3 regions of the Shewanella sp. N2AIL genome follow, and region 3 is predicted to be linked to each of the others. Evidence: predicted binding sites of a transcription regulator. Region 3 holds the regulator's gene; each other region holds the start of a gene.
The links. Region 3 encodes sigma-54, which starts transcription at its own class of promoters, with help from an activator protein. Its sites were predicted from a motif close to GTTGGCACGNNNNTNGNNT; they were not measured.

Region 1 (7,901 bases), on a different contig from region 3:
AATGATCCTGTCCGCTTGGCGGCTCACGACTTGGCCGAGTAAGGGTCTGCAATTGAGTGTGCTGTCCAAATCGTGGGTAGCCTGTTGCATTAATTTAGTAATATTTTTGCCATAGGATGATCGCCAGAATCTGTCCGTATTCGGGGCAATAATGGCTTGTTCTTCAAATTCCCATGGCGCCGATGTGCTGTAGCTTTTACTCCAAACTTCTTCGCCACTGATCCCATGATAGAGGCTAAGTTTGAACTGGAATTGCCTGAGTGGAGCTTCATCCCAAAATCCTAGGAAGGTTGCCTGCACTGGCTCCATTGAGATATCCATAATTTGTGGTTGGAGGATATATTGGCTGTCGGTAATTTCACTGAGCCAGCTTGGGAGTCGATAACCGCGAATATCCACTAGATCTTGTTTAATATCGAGCAGCTCTTTAGCGTGAGTGTGGCTAAAACCTGTGGAAGAGTAATCTTCTATAACACTGCCTAGTTTTTCGGAAATAACTTCTTCAAAACCGGAAAGCTGCCCATATCTGAGCTGAGTACGATCTTTGATTTGTGCTTGAGGAATTAAAATCGCGGCCTTTAATTGTCCATTTGGACACTGCTGCGTAGGATCATCATTTAGATCGAGTCGTAAGGACACATAAATTTTGTTTCCCTGGATTCGTTCGCTAACGAGTTGGATGCTGATAGCTTGGGCGTTGCGATTTATCGCAAAATTATTTTGTGTAAGGTTTCCGTTAGAGGTTTGTTGTTCACTGGATATTTGAATGCCCGTGCTTAATGTAGCATAGCTAACGGCTTGATTAATCGCTTCTTCCCTTGCTTGAGCCGTATTACCATTGATGATAGTCGCTTCACCACTGGCTTCTATCCATTCGGCCCGAGTAGGCAAAGACAGCAGTGCAAGGCTCAAAATGATGAGCGAAGCTGAACGTGGTATGTGCATCAATACAATCCTTATCGCTAAGCTATTGGCGAGCTTGCTAATCGAGCCAGTTTCCTGACACTTAATCTAATATACCGACAAAGCAAATTTCATGCCTGAGTAACGAGAGTTTTCGATAAAGTTTCCATTGGCGCAGTCGATATACAGCGTATGAGCATAATATTGTCGGGCTGGAGCAATTTTGGTCCGAAGATTGCTGGCTTTTGTTACTCACAAAAATGAGACGCATAGAGTGTGAGTGATTTAATTGCCAGTACACCCATAGATGAGGTAAATCCAATGCTAAAGCGTGTGATAATTCCCTTAACATTACTGATGTTAGGTGGATGTGTGGCTAAATCGGTTACACCGCCAAAGCCGAGTTTAGTGGATGGCAATGGGTTGCCGCCAACGGCAGTGATCAACCATTTAGCACAGCGAATTGTGACAGAGCTCGTTAAGCAAAATGATGCTCTGCGTTCTGATCAACCAATTGTCGTCGCAACCCCAGTATTAGTGGGTGACATGAATGGCACAAATGCGTTGGCGCAGCAGTTACAGCAAGGATTAATGACGTCGCTCCATAGCTTTCAGTTTAATGTAGTGGATTTAAATTTAGCTGATGGCTTGAGAGTGACGGCTAATGGGGATTTTATTTTGACGCGAGATTGGCAACAATTGTCGAAAAATCTTCCCGTTGAGCATCTTGTTGTATCGACTATGAGCCCAGTTACCAATGGTATGTCGATCAATACTCGGATTGTGAACATAAGTAACAATCGTGTGGTATCGGCCTCTCAAACTTTTGTGACTCAAAAAGAGTTGGCAAACTACATGCAGCCTTCGGAGCAAATTGTGTCACAAAATGGCATCTTATATCGTCAGGCGAGTCCAGGCATGAATGAAGTGCGTGTTTTAGGAGATGGAAAATGAAACGCTACCTTTTAGTTATTGCGGCGCTAATGCTAACTGGCTGCGCTGCTAAAGATAGATATGTGCAATGGGAAGATGTGCCGCCGCCGAGTTTTCCTAAGTTAACGGCCATAGGATATGCGCCCTTAGCGACTCAACCGGCTAAAGAGCAATCACAAAGAGTGTTGATGGCCATGCAAGCATCAAAAATTGTGGCCTATCGTGAATTAGCAGAACAAGTTTATGGGCAGAAAATAACGGCAAACAGCAGTGTCAGTGATTGGATGTTGACGGACGATAATGTTAAAGCGTCGGTTTCTGGCGTGATCCGTGGGGCGCGGGTCGTTAAGAGTTATCCGGCTGGCGATCATTATGTCACTGAGTTAGAACTGGATTTTTCACAGGTATGGGCGCTGTATCAGCAACAGAGTCGTCCACAGCGAGTGAAAGAAGTCACGTATTTCTAGTCATTTCTACATGACTCTATTGAGCCGCGTACTATGCGAGTAGTTATGCGGCTTTTCTTTTTCTGCACAAGTATCAAAGTCTAATCTTTAATCAGAGCAGAGCTTAGAAGCGGGAAATACAGAGTGGGAATTGATGCGCCTGTTAGGCCTTTAAATCATTACCTAAACTTGAGATAGTTGAGGTCTTGCCTTTATCGTTATACGTAAGGCTGGAGGCGTTTCTGCTGGCTTGTAAAGCTTGAGCGAAGCGATTGAGACTGGCTAAATTCATCTCAATTAAACTGGCATTTTGATCGTTCAGTTCTTTGCATTCAGTTAAGGCGTCTTTGACAACGGCCATTTTATGCACGAGTTCGGTTTGCTGAGTGAGTTGAGACTTATCAGTGTGGTTTGCCAGAATATCGTCATTAGTCTTGAGTTCTTTCAGACATTGTGATTTTTCGTTAGCAAGAGAAATCAGTAAATCGGCGTTTTGGTCAACCAAAGCGCCTTTTTCCTTGAGTATGATTTGCTTAAGAACAGCCAAATGGGCGTGTTGTAGATCTACCAGTTTAGCTATTTCAGTCATAGTTACTCTTTATTCAAGTCATTAAGTTCGGCTTCAAAACTTGCAATATTGGCAGCCAACTTTTCAGGGTCAATTTTATAGCGGCCTTCGGCGATAGCCTGTTTAATTTCGGCCACTTTCTTTTGATCAACTTCAGGAAGGCTCGCCATTTTAGTCTGAGCTCCTTGAAGTTGTTGCGCTTGCGCTGTAATCACCACTGAGTCGCTTCTTTGTGGTGTTGTCGATTTTGTGGCAACTTGAGCAGATTGATCGCTGCTAGTTTTAGTTGCACCTGAACGAACTTGTGTGGTCGTTGCAGTGTTGAGTTTGCTAATATCAATTGCCATTTTCGGCTCCAGCGTCGTGTGTACGGGATTTCTTAACTGGGGTATCGGCAGCTTATAAAAAAGCTTTAGATTATTTTACATTCTTACTTCAACTTCGCCAATGCCCGTGACTATAGCATCTAGTTCTTTGTTTGAACTGCTATTTTTGACTCTGATCCGATCGCCTTTATTGCCATCTTGTAGGGCTTCGCCCGCAGTTTTAAGTTCGAATGAGTTAGAACGAACATAAATAGATACCGAGTCGTTTTTACACACGAAGCATAAGTTATTGCTCAATATAGGATAATCCTTCGAGACGCGTCGTTTTACTCGTACACCTGCTAATTTACTTGGGTCATCAAACTCAGCGCCTCGTAAACTATTTTGCTCAATGTAACGGATTTCAACTTGGCTAGGGGAGATGAGTTCGCCAGGTGCTAAGGTTTCAGTTGTGACAACAACGGGGAATAAAATATCCACTCTAACCGAGATATAAATTTGCCAAGGGTAAGCGAGCTCTTGCGTATCGCAGCTGACTTTTAGGGTGTTATTACGGCTAATTTCCCTGTCACTAGCCAATTCAACCTTAATCGGCGACGAACATTGTGACGGCAGCATTCTTGCGTCAACTATTTGCGGCGAAATATCGACTTTGGCATTAGCGGGCACGGATATCTTTTCTGAAATAAGCGCTTTAGCTAATTCTGAGATGGCCGATACGGTGGGAACAATAGGCTCTGCACTCGCAAAAGCGGGCATGAAGAGGGCGAAAACACTAAAAAAACAGACTAAATTTACTTTCATAATGAAGAGACTAGCTTGTAACGCCAGAATGCACCTATACTTTTATCAAGTTCGAAGCTGACCACTGTAATAATAATTTGCATCACTGTCAGAAGATTGACTCAGTTTCGACTATGTTTATCGATAGATAAGACGTAAGCAATTAATATGCCTATACTCAAACGAGTCATAGGGCCGTACATAAACAGAACAACAAGGCAGAGTTATGTCGAGTATTCTTGATTCAGTCAACAAACGAACCCAGCTCGTTGGTCAAAACCGTTTAGAATTGCTGCTTTTTAAATTAAACGGTCGTCAACGGTTTGGGATTAACGTGTTTAAGGTGAAAGAAGTACTGCAGTGCCCGCCACTGACAACTTTGCCTAAACTTAATCCTTATGTTAAAGGTGTCGCGCATATTCGCGGTACGACTATTTCAGTTATTGATCTGAGTGCGGCAACAGGTGGTAGACCTTTAGCGAGTACTGAAAACTGTTTCATCATTATTTCTGAATATAACCGTAGCGTTCAAGGTTTCTTGGTCAGTTCTGTTGAGCGGATTATCAACATGAATTGGGAAGCGATTATGCCTCCGCCGCAAGGTGCCGGTCGTTATTCTTATCTGACGGCTGTAACTGAGATTGAAGGTGAATTGGTTGAAATTCTCGATGTAGAAAAAATCTTAGATGAGATTTCACCGGTTAAAACCGCTATCAGTGAAGAAGCCAATGAAAAGCTGACCCTCGACAGAACCCAGCATTACCATATTATGGTTATCGATGATTCTGCCGTGGCGCGTAAGCAAATTATTCGTTCACTCGAGTCATTGAACTTACAAATTGATACCGCAAAAGATGGTCGAGAAGCATTAGATAAGCTTAAAGAAATCGCCAAAGAAATGGACAATGTTGCCGATGAAATCCCTCTCATTATCTCAGACATTGAGATGCCTGAAATGGATGGTTATACCCTGACCGCTGAGATCCGAGATGATCCTAAGCTCAAGCATATTAAAGTGGTACTGCACACGTCGTTAAGTGGTGTATTCAATCAGGCAATGGTTCAAAAAGTGGGGGCCAATGACTTTATCGCTAAGTTTAATCCCGACGAACTGGCTGCTGCCGTGAATAAACACTTAAGTTTGTAAGTGCAGTAGTTAGTACCTAGATACGCTTTACGCTATAATCTCGACTTTATAACATGATGGTTTCGCACTGATTTTGGTGCTTGCTATAGGATTTAGGATGTGAATGTGCCAAATAAATCACTCGCTGAAGCTGAATATAATCAATTTAGGTTGTTCTTAGAGCAACACAGCGGCATCGTACTGGGTGAAAATAAGCAATATCTGGTGCGCAGTCGTCTAGCTCCTCTGATGGGGAAATATAACCTGCCATCCTTATCTGATGTGGTTAAGCATTCGATGAAGCCAACGGAACGTGCGCTTCGGGCTGAAGTGATCGATGCTATGACGACTAATGAAACCCTCTGGTTTCGTGATCGTTATCCATTTGAGTTATTGCATAACGTTTTGTTACCTGAGTACAGTCGTTTAGGTCGTCCACTTAAGATTTGGTCGGCCGCGTGTTCGTCTGGGCAAGAACCCTATTCACTGGCGATGACGATTCTTGAGTATCAACAAAAGAAGCCTGGTGCGCTTGCGGGTAGTGCGTCAATTCAAGCCACGGATTTATCGCCTTCCATGTTGGAACGTTGCAAAAATGCTGAGTACGATAGTTTGGCATTAGCGCGCGGTTTATCCGAGGAGCGTAAGCGTCAGTTTTTTGATGCTTTGCCTTCAGGCAATATGAAGTTAAAGGATAATGTTAAGCGTTTAGTGAACTTTAGGGCACATAATCTGCTTGAGAGTTATAGCTTACTTGGTAAGTTCGACATTATTTTTTGCCGCAATGTGCTGATTTATTTTGCGCCTGAGGCAAAGGCAAAAATTTTGCGGCAATTCGCTGCCGCTCTTAATCCCAAAGGGATCTTATTTCTTGGTGCTTCTGAATCTATAGCTGGTTTAACGGATGAGTTTGACATGGTCCGTTGTAATCCTGGGATTTATTACCAGAAAAAGACTTAAGTTTGCTTCTTTAAAGAAAATTACCGACATTTGTCGGTAATTTTTTACCCATCACTTGCTCATCCCTATTGTTATTCTCATTATTCCACTATGTTGGCACATGAATTGCTTTATTTCCGTGAGTAACACGAGGAGGCAATTTTATGGCGATCAATTTTGATAATGCACTGGGTGTGCATCAGTACACTCTCGGTATTAGAGCGCAGCGAGCTGAAGTCATTTCGAGCAATATCGCTAACGCCGATACGCCACATTATAAAGCCCGTGATGTTGATTTTTCTGCGGCAATGCAGGCCGCCCGTGGCCAACAACAGCAGCGTAATAGTCTTGAAATGCAAGAGTCAGACAAGCATTTTGGTCTTGCTGAGTTGACGGGTCAATTTGTTAAGTTCCGTGTGCCAAATCAACCCGATACCGGTGATGGCAATACCGTTGATATCCAACAGGAACAATCGGCATTCATGCAAAATGCCCTTGAATATCAAATGTCATTAGGCTTTTTAGACAGTAAGTTTAGTGGCATGAAGAAAGCGCTGAGAGGGGATTAATCATGAGTTTATTTAGCATATTTGATGTTGCTGGCTCGGGAATGTCGGCTCAATCGGTCAGGTTGAACACCACTGCGAGTAACATAGCTAACGCTGATTCCGTCTCGAGTAGCGTAGATAAGACCTATCGTTCCCGTCATCCTATTTTTGAAGCTGAAATGGCCAAAGCGCAAAGTCAGCAACAAGCCTCTCAAGGTGTTGCGGTAAAAGGCATTGTTGAAAGTGATAAACCACTACTAAAAGAATACTCGCCCGATCATCCAATGGCGGATGCGGACGGCTTTATTTATAAACCGAATGTTAATGTCATGGAAGAAATGGCAGATATGATTTCTGCTTCGCGCTCATATCAAATGAATGTTCAGGTCGCTGAAGCAGCTAAGTCTATGCTGCAACAAACACTTGGGATGGGTAAATAACATGTGTTACTTAGGAGGTAAGCTGTGAGCCTCATTAATCAAATTAACCAAGCCTCGGCGCAGACGGCTCAAAATAAGAGTCAGTCAAATGCTGTTACGACCAATTCATCAACCAGCTCAACGGGCAATCCGTTTCTTGATGGCATACGTTTGCCAAAAGATTCGATAGTACCGGAAGCTAAAAGCCAACAGTTAACTCAAGATGACTTTTTCTCGTTATTAAGCCAACAGTTATCGATGCAGGACCCTTTTAAGCCTGTCGACAACGATCAAATGATTGCGCAGATGGCATCATTTTCGACCGTTGACGGTATCGGTAAGTTAAATGATGAAATTGTTAACTTAAACAGTGTTATGACGTCGAGCCAAGCACTGCAGGCATCGGGACTTGTTGGTCGTAAGGTTTTGATCCCAACCGATACTGGTAATATTTCAGCAGAAAGCCCAACGATGAAAGGGGTGATCAGTACACCGAGTAAAATACCTGAGCTCTCAGTGCGCGTAGAGGATGAAAAGGGTCAAGTCGTAGCCACCTTTAAAGTCGATGGAAGTGATGGTGGTAACGTCGATGTGAACTGGGATGGTTTAGATAAAAATGGCCAGCCAGTGGTCGCAGGTAACTATACGATTAAGGCGAGTGGTTTAGTGGATGGGCAATCCCAAGAATTACCCGTTTCAACCTATGCCCATGTGAGCAGCGTTTCTTTAGGGACGGCCAGTACTGGCGCCATTCTCAATTTGAGAGGCGGTATGGGGATCAAGTTAACCGACGTATTAGCTGTGTCTGAAACTTAAGTTCACACAAAAATAGTTTTTATAGAATCCGAATTGGGCGTTTGTCGCCCGCAATTGAATTGAGTCAAATGTAGAGGTGAATTATGTCGTTTAA
Region 2 (7,901 bases), on a different contig from region 3:
TCTTACCACTGCTCAATTGGTCAAGAATTTTGCTGGTCGCCGTTTGCTTTTGCAGCACACTGGTAATGCTTTGATTAAAAATCTGCGCGGATGATAATCGCATAGTTAAATCTCCTAACGCACTGAGGATAATAAGGTGTCAAAAATCTGCTGTGCAGTCGTCATGATCCGCGCAGAGGCTTGATAGGCTTGCTGAAAACGCATTAAATTTGCTGCTTCTTCATCTAAGTTCACGCCCGACTCACTCTCTACTCGCGCATAAGCTTGTTGATACACGGCCTCTGCCGAACCAACACGCACTTCAGCCGCTTTCGTTTTACTGCCTACCTCGAGCTTAGTGTTCTCGAACACATCAGCTAGGGTCGACTTTCCCCCATTCATCACCTTACTTTCGCTCAATTTAGCCATAGCGACAGCATTGGAGTTATCACCCTCAGCGAAGGATAAATCGAAAGTAAATCTGTCATTACCCGCTGCAGCTGTACTATCTACTTCGAAGGTAAAACCAAAGGCGCTGATACTCGGTGGGGTATAAGTTGTAGCAGCCCCAAGTGATGTTCCTGCGGCATCGAATGCTTCATAGGTGGGAGGTACAGCAGTAGTGTCGAGCTTTATCGTCAATTCACTGCCCGTTACAGGGAAATTTGCGGCATTGCGATTACCAATTTGAGTCAACTTAACTTGGGTATTGCCCGAGTTAGCGGCATCTGCAGTAATCTTTGGGGATGCGGCGGCAATGCCTTTAGGGTCTTTCATAACAACTTCAATGCCATTTGAGGCGCCCGCTGTCGGGCGAATGGCAAAACGATCCCCCGACGCCATCGCGCCCGCTTTTATGTCAATTGAAAATCCAAAAGTCGAGCCTGATAAAGTCAGCGGTGTTATCACCCCCGTTTCCGTATCTCTCAACTCATAAGAAGCTGGCGCAGTACTGACACATGACAGCTCGTAGGCACCGCCAGTTAATAAACTGGTGTCATCGACGGTGACGCCTAACGTTGCATTGCCCGTATTTCCAGAAAAACCTGCTACACGACCCAAGGACATCATAGGATCGTTGATATCTTTGAAGATATTGGCGCCGACTTGACCATTGAGGTCAATGCCTTGCGCTTGCATTTTGTTAAAGTTATCAGCCACGCCCAAAGCTAATTGGTCAAGCTCATGACCCGCGGGAATTAACGTCTGGTCACGATAATCAAACATGGCTCCTAGCTGACCACCCAGTTTATTTGGGTCAACAGTAACGCTTTGCGAGCCAATACTTGAGTTAAGCTGTAACTCTTTGGGAAATGGGTTACCCGCTTGAGTCCCCATACTCATGGCAATCTCACCAGAAACCAACATTACAGAGCCACCGAGCATAATACTCTTAGCGCCATTTTCTTGCGGGATAACATTCACTTGGGCGTACTGGCTTAATTCTTGAACGAGTGCATCTTGCTTATCGAGTAACTGCGCATCTTGATTCGGTGACTTCATCAGCTCTAGGTTTAAGTTGGCAAGTTCTGTACTGATCTCATTAATACGCTTGGTCATGCCGGTTATCTGGTCATTGGTTTGATCGAGCTGACCATTCAAATAAGACTGCATCTGATTCAGGCTACTGGCGACTTGCTGCGCATTCGTTAAGGTCGAGCTGCGGATGCCCAGGTCTGTGGGTAAGTCCGCCACGCTATTCATACCTGAAAACAGGTCATTTAAGCTTTGTGGCACAACGTTGCCTATCTTAGAAAATAGCTGATCGAGTTCACTCAATTTACCGTAGCTGGCTTCGGCGGCACTGAGCGTTGTTTGGCCAATGCGCAACTCTCTTGCGGCATAGTCATTGTAGATACGCTTAACGTCATTAACGTAAGTTCCAGTGCCATAAAAGCTATTGCCTAAACGCTGTGATTCTAGAGTCGACTGGGTTGCCACTTGTCTGTGGTAACCCGCGGTATTGGCGTTAGCAATGTTATTACTGGTGACACCCAGTTGCGACTGGGAGGCAAGCACCCCAGTTCGTGCAATATTCAGCAGATCAACGGCCATTAGTTGACACTCCTATGAACAAACAGGGTTGTAAGGTTCATCATTTGTCTTCTCCTGGCAGAATTGATTTCAGCTCTTCACTGATGGACTGCATCACTTTAATGACCTTTTCAGCATATCTAGGATCTGTGGCATAACCCGCATCCTGCAAAGCTCGAATAAACTGAGTTGGCGAAGCCGCCACTTTCTTCGCATCTTGATAACGATCGCCTTCGGCAATGAAGGACACAAAATCGTTGAAGCTATGCTCAAAGTCACTGTAAACACGGAAGTCGGCTTTTTGCTGCACTGCCACACCGTGTTCGAATTCTAAGGTGCTGACGTTCGCCTTATCGCCCAGCCAACGGCGATCAGCTTTAATATTGAATAGGTTATGACTTGGCGCGCCGTTATTACCGCGAACAATTTTTTGTCCCCAGCCAGTTTCAAGTGCCGATTGCGCCAACAATACTTCTGGTTGAGTGCCTAATGCTTTTGCCGCTTTTTCGGCATGTGGGTATAAGGTCGCCAAAAACTCTTCGCGACTACCGAAGCGGACTATCTTCTGAGTTTCCCTAAAGGCCGCCGTCGGCAAAACTTGGCCGCTAATCACAGGGTCGACGACAGAAAGTGACTGTTCGCTCCAGCTTGGCTTAGGAGTATCAATTGCCAGTAAACGATTTGGCGTATCAATGTCCATTGATGAGTTTGCATCCATGGCTCTATCAGGCTCAAATGCTGGTCGAGCAATGGCAGCGGGTACGCCATGATTAATAACTGTGGATTCAACCGCTGGCGCGACTGCACTCTGCATTGGCACGTTAAGCGCTTTAGCATCATGGAGCATTTTCATACCGCCATCGTCGCGTAATACCGATGCTGGCGTAAAATGACTGGTTTCAGGGGAGAGTTGCTGCACCATCATATCGGCAAGGCCCAATACCCCTTTGTCAGATAAATCGACCGATAACTGCTGATCGCGCATCTGCTCGTAAAACTTAGTGTATTGGCTATTGAGAGGACTATCAGACTGAAAAACCGCATTGGCATCGCGCATACTTTTCATCAGCATTTGCACGAAAATACCTTCAAATTGTTGGGCGACCTTTTTCAAGGCGCCCTTCTCATCCTTCTGAGCCTGGGCGCGGAGTGAATCTAAGCCGCCCAGGTCAAGAAAATGTGATGAACTTGAAAGCTTTTCCATGATTTTCCCGACAGAAATTAGATGATGATAAGTTCACCATGCAAAGCTCCTGCCACTTTTAACGCTTCCAGTATTGCTAACACATCTGAGGGGGCTGCACCGACCAAGTTAACCGCTCTAACCAGCTCATCCAGCGTAGTGCCAGGATTAAACATAAACATACGGCGGTCACTTTCTGTCGCTGTAATCGTACTATTGCTCGTGACAGTTGTTTGACCATTGGCCAAGGCGTTTGGCTGTGAAACCTGGGTTGCCTCAGCAATCGTGACGGTCATGCCGCCATGGGTAATCGCCGCTGGGAGTAAGCGCACGTTTTGCCCAACCACTATGGTTCCAGTACGTGAGTTAACGATCACTTTGGCAGATTCTTCTGCGGGGATAACATCGAGGTTTTCAAGCGTTGCTAAAAAAGACACCCGTTGTGATACATCACGCGGAGCACTGACCTGCACAGATGTTGCGTCTAAAGGACGCGCCATATCAGGGCCTAATAGCTCATTAATCGCATCGGCCATCCGTTGTGCGGTAGAAAAATCAGAACGACGTAAGTTAAACGTCAAATAATCGCCGGTTGAAAATGGGGTCGCCACACTGCGCTCGACAATCGCGCCATTGGGTATACGGCCAACAGTTGGAGTATTTTGGATCACCTTTGAACCATCTAAACCATCGGCACTAAAACCACTCACCACTAAGCTGCCTTGGGCTATCGCATACACATTACCGTCAACGCCTTTCAAAAAGGTTTGCAATAAGGTGCCGCCGCGTAAACTTTTGGCTTCGCCTAAGCTAGATACGGTGACGTCAAGATCTTGACCCGGTTTTATAAAGGCTGGCATATCGGCGTGTACGGCAACCACAGCGACGTTTTTAATCTTTGGTTTGACGTTGTCAGGAAGATTAATGCCGAAATTCTTCAGCATAGTCATAAAGGTTTGTTCGGTATAACTGGTTTTTTCACCCGTTCCCGGCAAACCAACCACTAAGCCATAACCGATCAACTGGTTACTGCGTACGCCCTGCACATTGGCAATATCTTTAATTCGTTCAGCCTGACTAGGTAGAGAAAACACTAGCACTGCAACGGCTAACACCAGTTTATATTTCATGATACGACTCCTTAGAAGGGCCACCAGTCGCTCATAAAGAACTGGCTTAACCAGCCCACTTTTTGAGCATCTGCGAAAGTGCCAGTGCCACTGTATTGAATACGGGCATTGGCCATTCGCGTTGAATCGATAGTGTTATCAGGTTTAATGTCCTGCGAGCGAACCAGACCTGTGACGCGAATAAACTCATCACCGTTGTTAATTGAGATCCATTTTTCACCACGGATCACTAAGCTGCCGTTGTTCAGCACTTGCATCACGTTTGCCGAGATGCTGCCATCTAAACTATTGCTCTGATCCGCATCCGATTCACGCTTAGTGTTCATGCTATCTTTATAACGTAAATCAATTGGCACTCCGCCAATGGACACATTACTACCACCAGCAAAAATGGGATCTAAGCTCATGTCAGAGCCTTTTTTGATCTGATTGCCTGCACTCTTCTTAGCTTGAGTCGACTCTTTCAAAACGATAGTGATAATGTCGCCAACTTTGTGAGCACGTATATCCGAATACAAGCTAGATGCTTGACTGTCTTGGTAAATAGAACCAGTCGCGGCAATTTTTGTCGGCGGTGCCTCTGGGTATACCGGCGCATAAAAGGGATCATCCGCAAGGGGTTTCTTTTGCGTCGAGCTACAAGCTGCAAGCAATAACGCGACGGCCAACACAAGATATCTAGCCATGATGTTTGCCTCTATAAATTCTGAGTCACGTAAGACAGCATCTGATCTACCGCTGAAATCACTTTGGAGTTCATCTCGTAAATGCGCTGACTTTCGATAAGGTTCACAAGTTCTTCGGTCACGTTAACGTTAGAGGTTTCTAAGGCGCCTTGGCGAATCGCTCCCATGCCATCTAACGAAGCAGTACCTTGAATTGGCGTGCCACTCGCACCAGTTTCCGTGTATAGGTTTTGTCCCATAGGATCCAGACCCGATGGATTAATAAAATCCGTCATAGTCAACTGACCCACAACTTGGTTCTCTGCTGTACCTGGGGTTTTCACTGAAACTTCACCCTCAGCGGAAACGGTAATACTAGTCGCATTGTCAGGAATCGTGATCGCGGGTTGCAGCAAGTAGCCAGAACCTGGCGTCACAATCTGGCCCGTATCGTCTAAGGTAAACTGACCATTTCGAGTATAGGCCGCAGTACCATCGGGTAGCTGGATTTCAAAAAAACCTGGGCCCTCAATCATCAGATCCAATGAGTTATCCGTAGTCAGCATGTTGCCTTGGGTAAACATTTTCTGTGTGGCGACGACTTTGGTACCCGCACCTATGTTTAATCCATTAGGTAACTTAGTGTTAGAAGCGCTGACACCGCCCGCTTGGTTAACTGTTTGGTAAAGCAAATCTTCAAATACTGCGCGACTTTTCTTATAGCCCACAGTGCTGGCGTTCGCCACGTTGTTCGAGATCACCGCAATGTCAGTTTGCTGTGCGTCTAAGCCAGTTTTACTAATCCATAACGCCGGATGCATAATCTATCTCCTAACTAATACGCATTAATGAAGATGAAGCGCGATCATTTTCTTCCGCGGTTTTCATCATCTTGACTTGCAATTCAAACTGACGCTGAAGGTCAATCAAAGACACCATTTCATCGACAGGATTTACGTTACTGCCTTCCACTGCGCCACTTTCAACTGCGACGAAAGGATCAGCTGGTGCAGGTTCACCTGACATTTGTCGAAATAATCCATCTTCACCACGCATCATCTGCGCATTGCCGGGATTAACGAGTTTCAAGCGACCAACTTCTTCCACCACTTCAGCGGTAGCGCCCTGAGGTCGAACAGAAATAATGCCATCCTGAGAAATTGAAACTTTCTCGATAGGGAGCGGCAACACTATGGGACCGGCATCCCCCATAACAGGATTTCCCCTGTCATTGTGTAGTAAACCCGTAGAGTCGAAACTTAAACTGCCAGCGCGGGTATAGGCTTCACTGCCATCTTTTGCCTGCACGGCAAACCAGCCGTCGCCTTTAATGGCAACATCGAGATCTCGTCCGGTCGTTTTTATTGGACCTGAGCGAAAATTTGCTGACGGAGACTCTGTCATCGCAAACACCCTTGTAGGCAATCCTTCACCGAAGGCCTGCATCGAGCGAGCTTGCGCCATATCGGATTTGAAACCGTCGGTATTCGCGTTGGCTAAGTTGTTCGCACGGAGCGCCAGCTCATTCATATTTTGCTTGGCGCCACTCATGGCGACATAAAGGAATTTGTCCACAGACTGCTCCGTCAAATTTTCTACATGACAATAGCAAAGCAATCATCGTGCCAACAAAATTGACGTTTAATTTACTGATAGAATTGAAGAATAGGAAAATGAAGTGAATTGACAGCTAGATAAAGGCTAAGTGTTGCCACTGGCGGCAACACTTAGTCAAACAATGTAATGATTAGCGAATTTGTAATACGGTTTGTTGCAGCGTGTTGTTCACTTCAAGGGTACGAGAGTTCGCTTGGAAGTTACGCTGCGCCGAAATTAAATCGACCAGTTCAGTGGTCAAATCGATGTTCGATTGCTCTAACGCCGATGAACTGATGCTACCAAAAGTACCACTGTTTGCCTCCCCCGCTAATGCCTGACCTGAGGCTAAACTGGCTTTCCATGAAGTATTACCCACTTGCGTTAAACCTTGTTCGTTAGCAAAACGGGCCAAGGCAACGCGGGCTAAAGCAACTGTCGAACCGTTAGAATAACTGGCAGTAACAAGACCATCAGCACCAATTTCGACGTTAGATAAACGGCCTACCGTCGTACCATCTTGCTTCAATTCAGTTGCCGCAAAAGGATCTGCATATTGAGTTGGCGCATTAAACTTCACAGTTAATGTTTGAGTACCATCCGCTCCAGCGCCTAATACACCAGCTGGTTTATTACCAAGTGGCTCCGTGGTAATCACGGTAGGATTACTTTCGATATAGGCCCCAACTGAGTTGAACTTCAGCACAGATCCCGTCCAGCCACCAGCAGTTTGCGCTGAAACACCACCACCGCCCGCAACCGTTGGCACATCTGGACTACCATCTTTATCTATATCTACATCATATTTACCAGCAGGGCCATTTAAATCAACGGGGAGTTCACCTATCGCATAAAAAGCCACCCAGTTGTTCTCACCATTATATGCACCGTCTTTAGGCTTCACAAAATACGTCGTCATGATGTGTGACTCACCGAGAGAGTCATAAATAGTCATTGAAGTCGCATTGTTATAAGTTTTTGGATCTTTAGGATCAAATAAAGCAGGATCTAGGGCTTCAGCTTTAGCATTTAAGTTCATTTGTAAAGTGACATTCTCAGTCTTTACTGGACTACCCGCAAAATCAGGAATTTGTACAGGCTTAGCCGTGGTTAAGCTCACTGATGTTGAGTTACCGTCTTTATCAACAGGAAAAGTTTGTAAATAGTTGCCAGCCGAATCCACCATGTAATTGTTAGAATCTACTTTAAATGCCCCTGCACGGGTAAATGAATGGTCTAGGCTACCAATTTCAGAAGCTGTGACAAAGAAGCCACCGCCCTTAATCGCCATATCAAGGGAGTTACTCGTCAGCT
Region 3 (7,901 bases):
CATCCCCATCATGGAATGCTCGGCGTCTTCGCGGATAACATCGACCACGTCATCGATTGTGATCCGTCCTAGCAGCTTGCCATCGCTGTCAACGACGGGAGCTGATACCCAGTCATTGCGTTCGAATTTCTGCGCCACTTCACTGTCGGACATGCTCACCGGAATACTTTGGATATCGGGGTCCATGATGTTGCGAATTGTGGTGCTTGGCGCGCAAGTCAGCAGATCTGCCAGCCTGACACCGCCGAGCACTTTGTCCTGTTTATCGACCACATATAAGGTATCTGTGGTGTCGGGCAGGTTGCCCCTTTGACGAAGATAGCGTAGCACCACATCGATATTCACATCGGGTCTTAGGGTGACTGTATCTGTGTTCATCAAGCTGCCGGCGGTCTCATCGGGATAGGATAAAGCCTGTTCTACCCGCTGGCGGTTTTGTTCTGTCATCGACTGCAGCACTTGCTTGTAAACGGCGTCGGGAAGACTTCGCAGAATATAGGCCAGATCATCGGTGTCCATGCTCGCCGTCGCTTTCGCAACCCGCTCAGGACTCATGCTGCGGATCAGCGGATCTTTGAGTTCCTCGCTTAACTCGTCGAGTATGTCGCCTATTTGTTCCTGATCGATAAGCTGCCACAGCACTTGTCTAGCGCTGGGGGGGGAGGATTCTAAGATCAGCGCGATATCGGAGGCGGCCATTTTTTGCAGCATGTTACGCACGTGCACAAACATGCCACTGCTAAGCGCTTGATTTAACTGGTCGAGACTATGTCCGGTGTGATCGTTTTCTGAGTTATCTACGGGCATTTGTCCTCCATAGTTGTCCGCCACTGTGCGGCAAATTGGTTCGAGAGTGCGCTGCTTGGCGCAGGGCTGAGACTTAGCGGTGACTTCGCGATAGTTATGCTTCAGTCACAGATAGAGAGCTCTGGCATAGATCATGCGTTTTACGCATAGATTAAGGCGGCTAAGACTAAGGTGAGTCAGCGGTAATGCTCGCTAGTGTAATCGCCTATGGTTCGTGTCGTCGAGCGACAAATGTGTCGCCAAGCTTTTGAAACGAGATGTGAACTGCACAAATCAGCAGTGCTAAATGTGAGGTGTACTAATCTGAGTGCCTGTGTGGAACGCTGAGTATGAAATCAAACTAACAGGCTTCGTCAAACTTAGCGTCGATTAAGGCACAAATGGCATCCAAAGCGGGTTCAGCATCTGGGCCTTCGGCGATAAGTTTAATGGTTTTACCCATGCCAGTCTCAAGCATCAATAAGCCGAGCACGCTGGCTGCGGATGCCTGTTTATCGCCTTGTATTAAGGTGATGGTCGCATCAAACTCGGATGCCAGTACCACCAACTTAGTGGCGGCACGGGCATGTAATCCCAGTTTGTTACAGATGGTGATCTGACGTTCAAGCTTTGGCATTATTCAGCTCTCGATGGCGGGCATAAACTTTATGTTTACCGTTACTAAAGCGTTTAGCCAATTGCTCTGCGACGTAAACCGATCTGTGTTGTCCACCGGTGCAGCCAATCGCCACAGTTAAATAACTGCGATTGTTGCGTTCGAGATGCGGCAGCCAAGTTTCCAGTAAATTTTCGATTTGCCAGATGAACTTATTCACGAGTGGTTGACGATTTAAGAACTCAGCCACGGGTTCATCTAAGCCAGTCAATGGACGCAGCGCCAGTTCCCAGTGTGGGTTAGGCAGGAAGCGCACATCGAACATAAAGTCGGCTTCGGTTGGCATACCGTGCTTAAAGCCAAAGGACTCGAAGTTAATCACTAACTCTTTATCGACGCTGCCGAGCAGAATTTGTCTCACTTGATCGCTTAAATCATAGATATTCAGATTCGACGTATCTATGTAGTGATCGACCAGTTTTGACATAGGCTCGAGCAGCTTCCCTTCCAGCTTTATCGCTTCTTGCAAAGAGACTTGGCTCTTCGACAAAGGATGCAAACGGCGGGTTTCGCTGTAACGCTTGAGCAGAATTTTATCGCTGGAGTTAAGGAAGAAGCTGGTTAACTCAGTATCAGGAGGCAGGCTCGCGAGTTGCTTCACTAAGACTTTATCCTGCTCAGGCATATTACGCACGTCGACACTGATGGCGACGAGATCGTTACTGCCTTTGAGTTGCTCAAGCAAAGTGCCGATTAAGGGCAAGGGAAGGTTATCGACACAATAATAGCCGAGATCTTCGAGTACCCTTAGGGCGACAGATTTGCCTGAGCCTGAGCGGCCCGACACTATGACCAGTTTCATCCAGTGATTACCTGATAGAGTTCCGTTTCATCATGCGTCTTGCGTAATTGCTTTAATATTTGCTTGTCGCTCAGCTTTTCGGCCATGCAAGACAAGGTACTTAAGTGTTGCTGACATTGGTCAGCAGGCACCAGTAGTGCAAATAAAATATCAACAGGTTGCTTATCGATAGCATCGAATGCTATCGGCTCTTCACACTTAATGAGTATGGCAATGGGCTGATCTATATCGGCTAGTCGACCATGTGGAATGGCGATGCCGTTACCTATACCTGTGCTCCCCATCTTTTCGCGCGCCACTAGGCTTTCGAATATCTCTTGAGATGAGAGGGTCGGGTACTGGGCAGCGACTAAGTCGCTGATGAGTTCCAGTACCTTTTTCTTGCTGCCCGGAGTGGCGCAGGTAGTGCACTCCGGCCGCAGTATGGTACAAAGTTCCATTATTAGTGTTTTGTTAACTTCTCTTTGTGTTTAATAACCTGACGATCAAGCTTGTCAATCAGGGCGTCTATAGCGGCATACATGTCAGCATGCTCTGAAGTAGCAAAAACTTCACCACCGATAAGATTTATTCTCGCTTCGGCAATCTGTTGCATTTTCTCGACATTGAGCACAACGTGCACATTATTGATCTGTTCGAAATGGCGTTCAAGTTTTGAAAACTTTTCTTCTACATATGCGCGTAACGATTCGGTAATTTCGACATGGTGTCCACTCAGGTTTATTTGCATAGAAACGTCCTCCGATATCCACTGTAGGTTATAAACTTTTACGCTGATTAGAAGGCGGAATGAGCATAGCCTCTCGGTACTTCGCAATGGTTCTGCGGGCTACGTTGATCCCTTGTTCTGCCAGAAGTTGTGCCATCTTACTGTCGCTCAATGGTTTTTTCTGGTTTTCCGCTGCAACCAGTTTCTTAATGAAGGCTCTGATTGCTGTGGATGAGCACTCCCCACCATCGTCAGTACCGACGTGGCTAGAGAAGAAGTATTTTAGTTCAAAAAGTCCCTTAGGGGTATGCATGTATTTCTGTGTCGTCACCCGTGAGATGGTCGACTCATGCATTTCTACCGCTTCGGCAATATCGTTAAGCACCATAGGTTTCATGGCTTCTTCACCGTATTCGAAGAAACCTTGCTGATATTGCACTATGCAATTCGCAACTTTAAGTAAAGTGTCGTTACGGCTTTCTAGGCTTTTGATAAACCATTTAGCCTCTTGCAGATGGCCACGAATAAACTGGCTATCGGCTTGGTTTTTAGTACTGCGCGCCATCGATGCATAATGTTGATTTACATTGATTTTTGGCATGCAGTCTGGGTTAAGTTCAACCACCCAGCGGCCATTCTTCTTCGACACAGACACATCTGGGATGACGTATTCGTCATCGTTGGGCGTAATCAATAAACCTGGGCGGGGATTGAGGGTTTGGATAAGCGCGATGCCGTCCCTTAATTCATCCTCTTTTAATTTAGTCTTACGCATCAACAATCTAAAATCGCGGGCGGCGATCAGATCTAAATGATCTTTGATCAACATGCGGGCATTTTCTAGATGGGGAGTGTCAGCGGCGAAATGCGACAGTTGGATCAGCAGGCACTCGCTTAAATCGCGGGCGGCCACACCAATGGGATCAAAATGTTGAATGCGCTTGAGTACGGCTTCGACTTCGTCGAGTTCGACCTCAGGATTACCCATAGCTTCGAGGATTTCATCAGTGCTTTGGGTGAGATAGCCCTGATCGTCGATGGCATCAATAATGGCGGTAGCAATGGCTAAATCGGTTTCAGAAAACGGCGTGAGGTTTTTTTGCCATTCTAAGTGCTCATACAAGCCTTCACTGGTCTCACCTTGGAAGGGCATATCATCTTCACGACTGCCACCGGGGCCAGAATTAGGGGAGGCGGTGAACACTTCATCCCAGGTGGTGTCCATGGGGAGTTCGTCGGGCATGGATTCTTTGGTTAAGGACTCTGCCGTGTCTATGGTGGAGCTGTCTTTCTCTGGCGGCAGAGTGCTCGATTCACTGAAATCCGTATCGGAAAGCGTTTGGTTTACAGGGTCTTTAGTGGCGTCGAATTGATCCTCTTCCAGCTCGAGAAGGGGATTAGAATCTAAGGCTTGCTGGATCTCTTGCTGCAGTTCTAATGACGACAGTTGCAACAGACGAATGGCCTGTTGTAATTGTGGCGTCATGGTTAACTGTTGACCCAGTTTGAGCTGGAGTGACGCTTTCATGTTACCGCTGATCCCTACGTTATTATTGTTGGATGAGGTCGCTTGTTATCATCTTGAGTGGAGCCCAATGCTGGCACAAATTGCCTTCATTGGCTCCGCTTGATTAACTATAGCCTGAATTGTTCACCTAAGTACACAGCCCTAACTTGCTGATTGTCTAAGATCTCTGCAGGTGTTCCTTCGGCAATCAGGTTTCCGTGACTCACAATATAGGCATGTTCACACACATCTAATGTCTCGCGGACATTGTGGTCTGTGATCAACACGCCAAGGCCACGACTTTTGAGCTGTTCGATAATCTTTTTGATGTCGATAACTGAAATAGGATCGACACCCGCAAAGGGTTCATCGAGCAAAATGAACTTAGGATTTGCTGCTAACGCCCGTGCAATTTCGACACGGCGACGTTCGCCCCCCGACAATGACATGCCTTGGCTGTCACGGATGTGGGTGATGTGGAATTCTTCGAGCAGATGCTCGAGTTGTTCTTCCCTTTGCTCTTTCTTCAATTCTTTGCGCGTTTGCAGTACGGCCATGATGTTGTCATGGACGGTCAGCTTACGGAAGATACTGGCTTCCTGCGGCAAGTAACCTATGCCTTTGCGGGCGCGCAGGTGCATAGGATCTGCGGTTAAATCATCATCGTCGATAAAGATGTGGCCTTTATCGCTTTTAACCAGACCGACGACCATGTAAAAGGTGGTGGTTTTACCCGCACCGTTTGGGCCGAGTAGGCCAACGACCTGACCGGTTTTTACCGTCAGACTGACGTCTTTAACCACTTGGCGACTCTTATAACTCTTCGCCAGATTTTGTGCTCTTAGGGTGATTTGGGTCATTTAGAGTCCTGCTTTTTCACAGGTTTATCCGCTGGCGCGTCTGGTTTGGCATCATCTTGATAGCTTTCTGGCTGAATAATAGTGATCACGCGATCGTCACCACTACCTGTGCTTTCTGCAATCAATTTTTGCTGGATGATGTTATAGCGGATCACATTACCCGTCACTTGGCTACCTGCTTGATCTAACGAAGCTTGGCCTTTCAGTGTCAGGGTGCGGCTCGCCATATCGTAACGAATTTCTTTCGCGCTCGCCGAGGCTGGACGGCCATCGTCTAATACTTGGCTGTACGTCGCAGGGTTACCTGTGGCCACTAAAATTTTGCTATTTTCACCTTCGGCAGAAAATGCACGCAGTTGATCTGCATGGATTTTAATCGAACCTTGGGTGACTTCAACCGGACCAAAGAAGATGATCTGGTTGTTCTTGATATCTGCCGTTTGGCTCACAGCCTTGATTTTGACTTCCTGTTTCAGGTCGTCGACTTTAGCAAAGGCGCTCATGCTCATTATTAGCATTAGGCTGGCAAGTAATACGTTATTTTGCTTCATATGTTCCTACTACCTGACTGGTCAATTGCACTTCTTGCGCGTTGAGGTCGGCATAAAGGCCTTGGCCTTGAATATTAAAATCTTTCCCTGTGACGTAAATGGTGCGGTCAGAGGTCATTATCATCGTATTGAGATCGAGTTCCAGATAACTGGTGGACAAGGTCTGGATCGGTTCTTCTGGGCTAATGGCATCAATAATAACATTGTTTTCTAATACAACCTTGCCCGTTTCCTTGTTTAGCTTGCCCTGATCTGCTCTGAGTTGCCATTGTGCTTTACCTTGGTCTGGATAAACAAGATAAACAGGTTGAGTAAAGTAAGTTTGATTCGTTGAATCATAATGTTCCATGTGTTTCGCCGTCACACGGCTATTGACTAGCCCGTGTTCATTGAACTCAACACTGCGCAGATCTTCAACGATGAAATCTGGGGTATTTTGATCTTTTACTCTGTTATCGGTATCACCGCTGTGTTTGTTCTGCACTTGCCAATAAAGCACTAATGCCGTTCCAAAAAAAGCGATAATCGCGAGTGTCACACGACTCATATACTCATTCCATGGGCCGAAGTGAATTTATTTTGACTGAGTAGCAATAGATCTGTGAGTTCACGCAAGGCACCGTGGCCGCCATTGAGCGTAGTCACAAAGTGGGCGTGCTGACGAACATAGGGATGACCATCGGCTACGCTGACTGCTAAACCGACGACATTCATCACTGGCAGATCGACAATATCATCACCGATATAAGCCACTTCTTCTGGGGTAACGCCATAGAGTGCGAGCAATGCTTCATAGGGCTCGAACTTATTGTCTACGCCTTGGTAGATATGGGTTACGCCAAGCGCCGTCATACGGTTTTCAACGATTTTGGATTGACGTCCAGTGATCACCGCAAGATTAAAACCGCTGGTGAGTATCGAGCGCACGCCATAGCCGTCGCGGGTGTGGAAGGCTTTTAGCTCTTCGCCGCTATTGCTTAAGTAGATACGGCCGTCGGAAAACACTCCATCGACGTCACAAATCAACAGTTTAATCTTTTGCGCGCGTTGCCACACATCATCACTGATTGGGCCGTAAAATCCTTGCTGTGGCATTAAATGACTCCTGCTTTAACCATGTCTAGCATGTTAAGAGCGCCGATAGGATGGCGGTCTTTATCGATAACAATTAATCCGTTGATGTTTTTTGAGTCCATCACTTGCAGCGCTTGGGCGGCCAACACACCGTCTGTGATGGTCACGCAGTTACGGGTCATCACATCGGCGATGGGCGTTGTACGCAGATTCACTTCGGCATCGATAACGCGGCGTAAATCACCATCGGTGAAGATACCGACCAGTTTGCGCTGATCATCAATAATTGCCGTCATGCCTAAGCCTTTCTTGGAAATTTCGTACAGGGCTTCTGTGATGCAAATATCGTGGTTAACGAGCGGTAAGTCATCACCGCTGTGCATCACATCGCAGACTTTTAACAATAACTTGCGTCCTAAAGCACCGCCAGGATGGGACATTGCAAAATCATCACGGGTAAAGCCTTTGGCTTGTAGCAGCGCAATGGCAATGGCATCGCCCATCACTAAGGTCGCTGTGGTGCTTGATGTTGGGGCGAGTCCCAGTGGGCAAGCCTCTTCTGGCACTTCAATACATAAATGCACTTTAGCTAAGCGCGCCATGTTCGATTCGGGTTTACCTGTTACCGCAATAACGGGTACGCCCATACGTTGGATGACGGGCATTAAGGTGAGGATTTCGCTCGACTCACCGGAATTTGAAATCGCTAAAATCACATCGTTATCGGCTAATACACCGAGATCACCGTGGCTGGCTTCACCCGGATGCACAAAAAATGCGGGCGTTCCTGTGCTGGCGAGGGTGGCAGAAATCTTATTGCCGATATGGCCCGACTTGCCCATTCCCATGACAATCACTTTGCCTGTGCAGTTAAGGATCAACTCGCAAGCTTCTGCAAATTCAGCCGAATCAACATATTGATAAAGATTGTCTAGG

Region 1: the regulator sigma-54 is predicted to act here: its motif matches at 6,138-6,156, upstream of flgB (flagellar basal body rod protein FlgB).
Region 2: the regulator sigma-54 is predicted to act here: its motif matches at 6,603-6,621, upstream of flgF (flagellar basal-body rod protein FlgF).

The regions. Positions count from the first base shown of each region.
Region 1 covers NZ_JALBYT010000003.1:140,385-148,285, reverse strand. Annotated here, with positions in the region: gene MO387_RS03760 (flagellar assembly protein FlgT) at 1-945, opposite strand, end outside; gene MO387_RS03755 (FlgO family outer membrane protein) at 1,225-1,857, shown strand; gene MO387_RS03750 (LPP20 family lipoprotein) at 1,854-2,303, shown strand; gene MO387_RS03745 (flagellar protein FlgN) at 2,446-2,871, opposite strand; gene flgM (flagellar biosynthesis anti-sigma factor FlgM) at 2,874-3,197, opposite strand; gene flgA (flagellar basal body P-ring formation chaperone FlgA) at 3,273-3,980, opposite strand; gene MO387_RS03730 (chemotaxis protein CheV) at 4,186-5,106, shown strand; gene MO387_RS03725 (protein-glutamate O-methyltransferase CheR) at 5,206-6,045, shown strand; gene flgB (flagellar basal body rod protein FlgB) at 6,189-6,593, shown strand; gene flgC (flagellar basal body rod protein FlgC) at 6,596-7,012, shown strand; gene flgD (flagellar hook assembly protein FlgD) at 7,037-7,807, shown strand; gene flgE (flagellar hook protein FlgE) at 7,891-7,901, shown strand, end outside.
Region 2 covers NZ_JALBYT010000003.1:132,275-140,175, forward strand. Annotated here, with positions in the region: gene flgL (flagellar hook-associated protein FlgL) at 1-103, opposite strand, end outside; gene flgK (flagellar hook-associated protein FlgK) at 115-2,034, opposite strand; gene flgJ (flagellar assembly peptidoglycan hydrolase FlgJ) at 2,075-3,217, opposite strand; gene MO387_RS03685 (flagellar basal body P-ring protein FlgI) at 3,235-4,326, opposite strand; gene flgH (flagellar basal body L-ring protein FlgH) at 4,338-5,012, opposite strand; gene flgG (flagellar basal-body rod protein FlgG) at 5,024-5,812, opposite strand; gene flgF (flagellar basal-body rod protein FlgF) at 5,823-6,566, opposite strand; gene flgE (flagellar hook protein FlgE) at 6,739-7,901, opposite strand, start outside.
Region 3 covers NZ_JALBYT010000011.1:85,404-93,304, forward strand. Annotated here, with positions in the region: gene mgtE (magnesium transporter) at 1-807, opposite strand, end outside; gene MO387_RS08760 (HPr family phosphocarrier protein) at 1,148-1,423, opposite strand; gene rapZ (RNase adapter RapZ) at 1,410-2,264, opposite strand; gene ptsN (PTS IIA-like nitrogen regulatory protein PtsN) at 2,261-2,704, opposite strand; gene hpf (ribosome hibernation promoting factor) at 2,707-2,994, opposite strand; gene MO387_RS08780 (RNA polymerase factor sigma-54) at 3,023-4,501, opposite strand; gene lptB (LPS export ABC transporter ATP-binding protein) at 4,609-5,340, opposite strand; gene lptA (lipopolysaccharide transport periplasmic protein LptA) at 5,337-5,891, opposite strand; gene lptC (LPS export ABC transporter periplasmic protein LptC) at 5,878-6,438, opposite strand; gene kdsC (3-deoxy-manno-octulosonate-8-phosphatase KdsC) at 6,435-6,986, opposite strand; gene MO387_RS08805 (KpsF/GutQ family sugar-phosphate isomerase) at 6,986-7,901, opposite strand, start outside.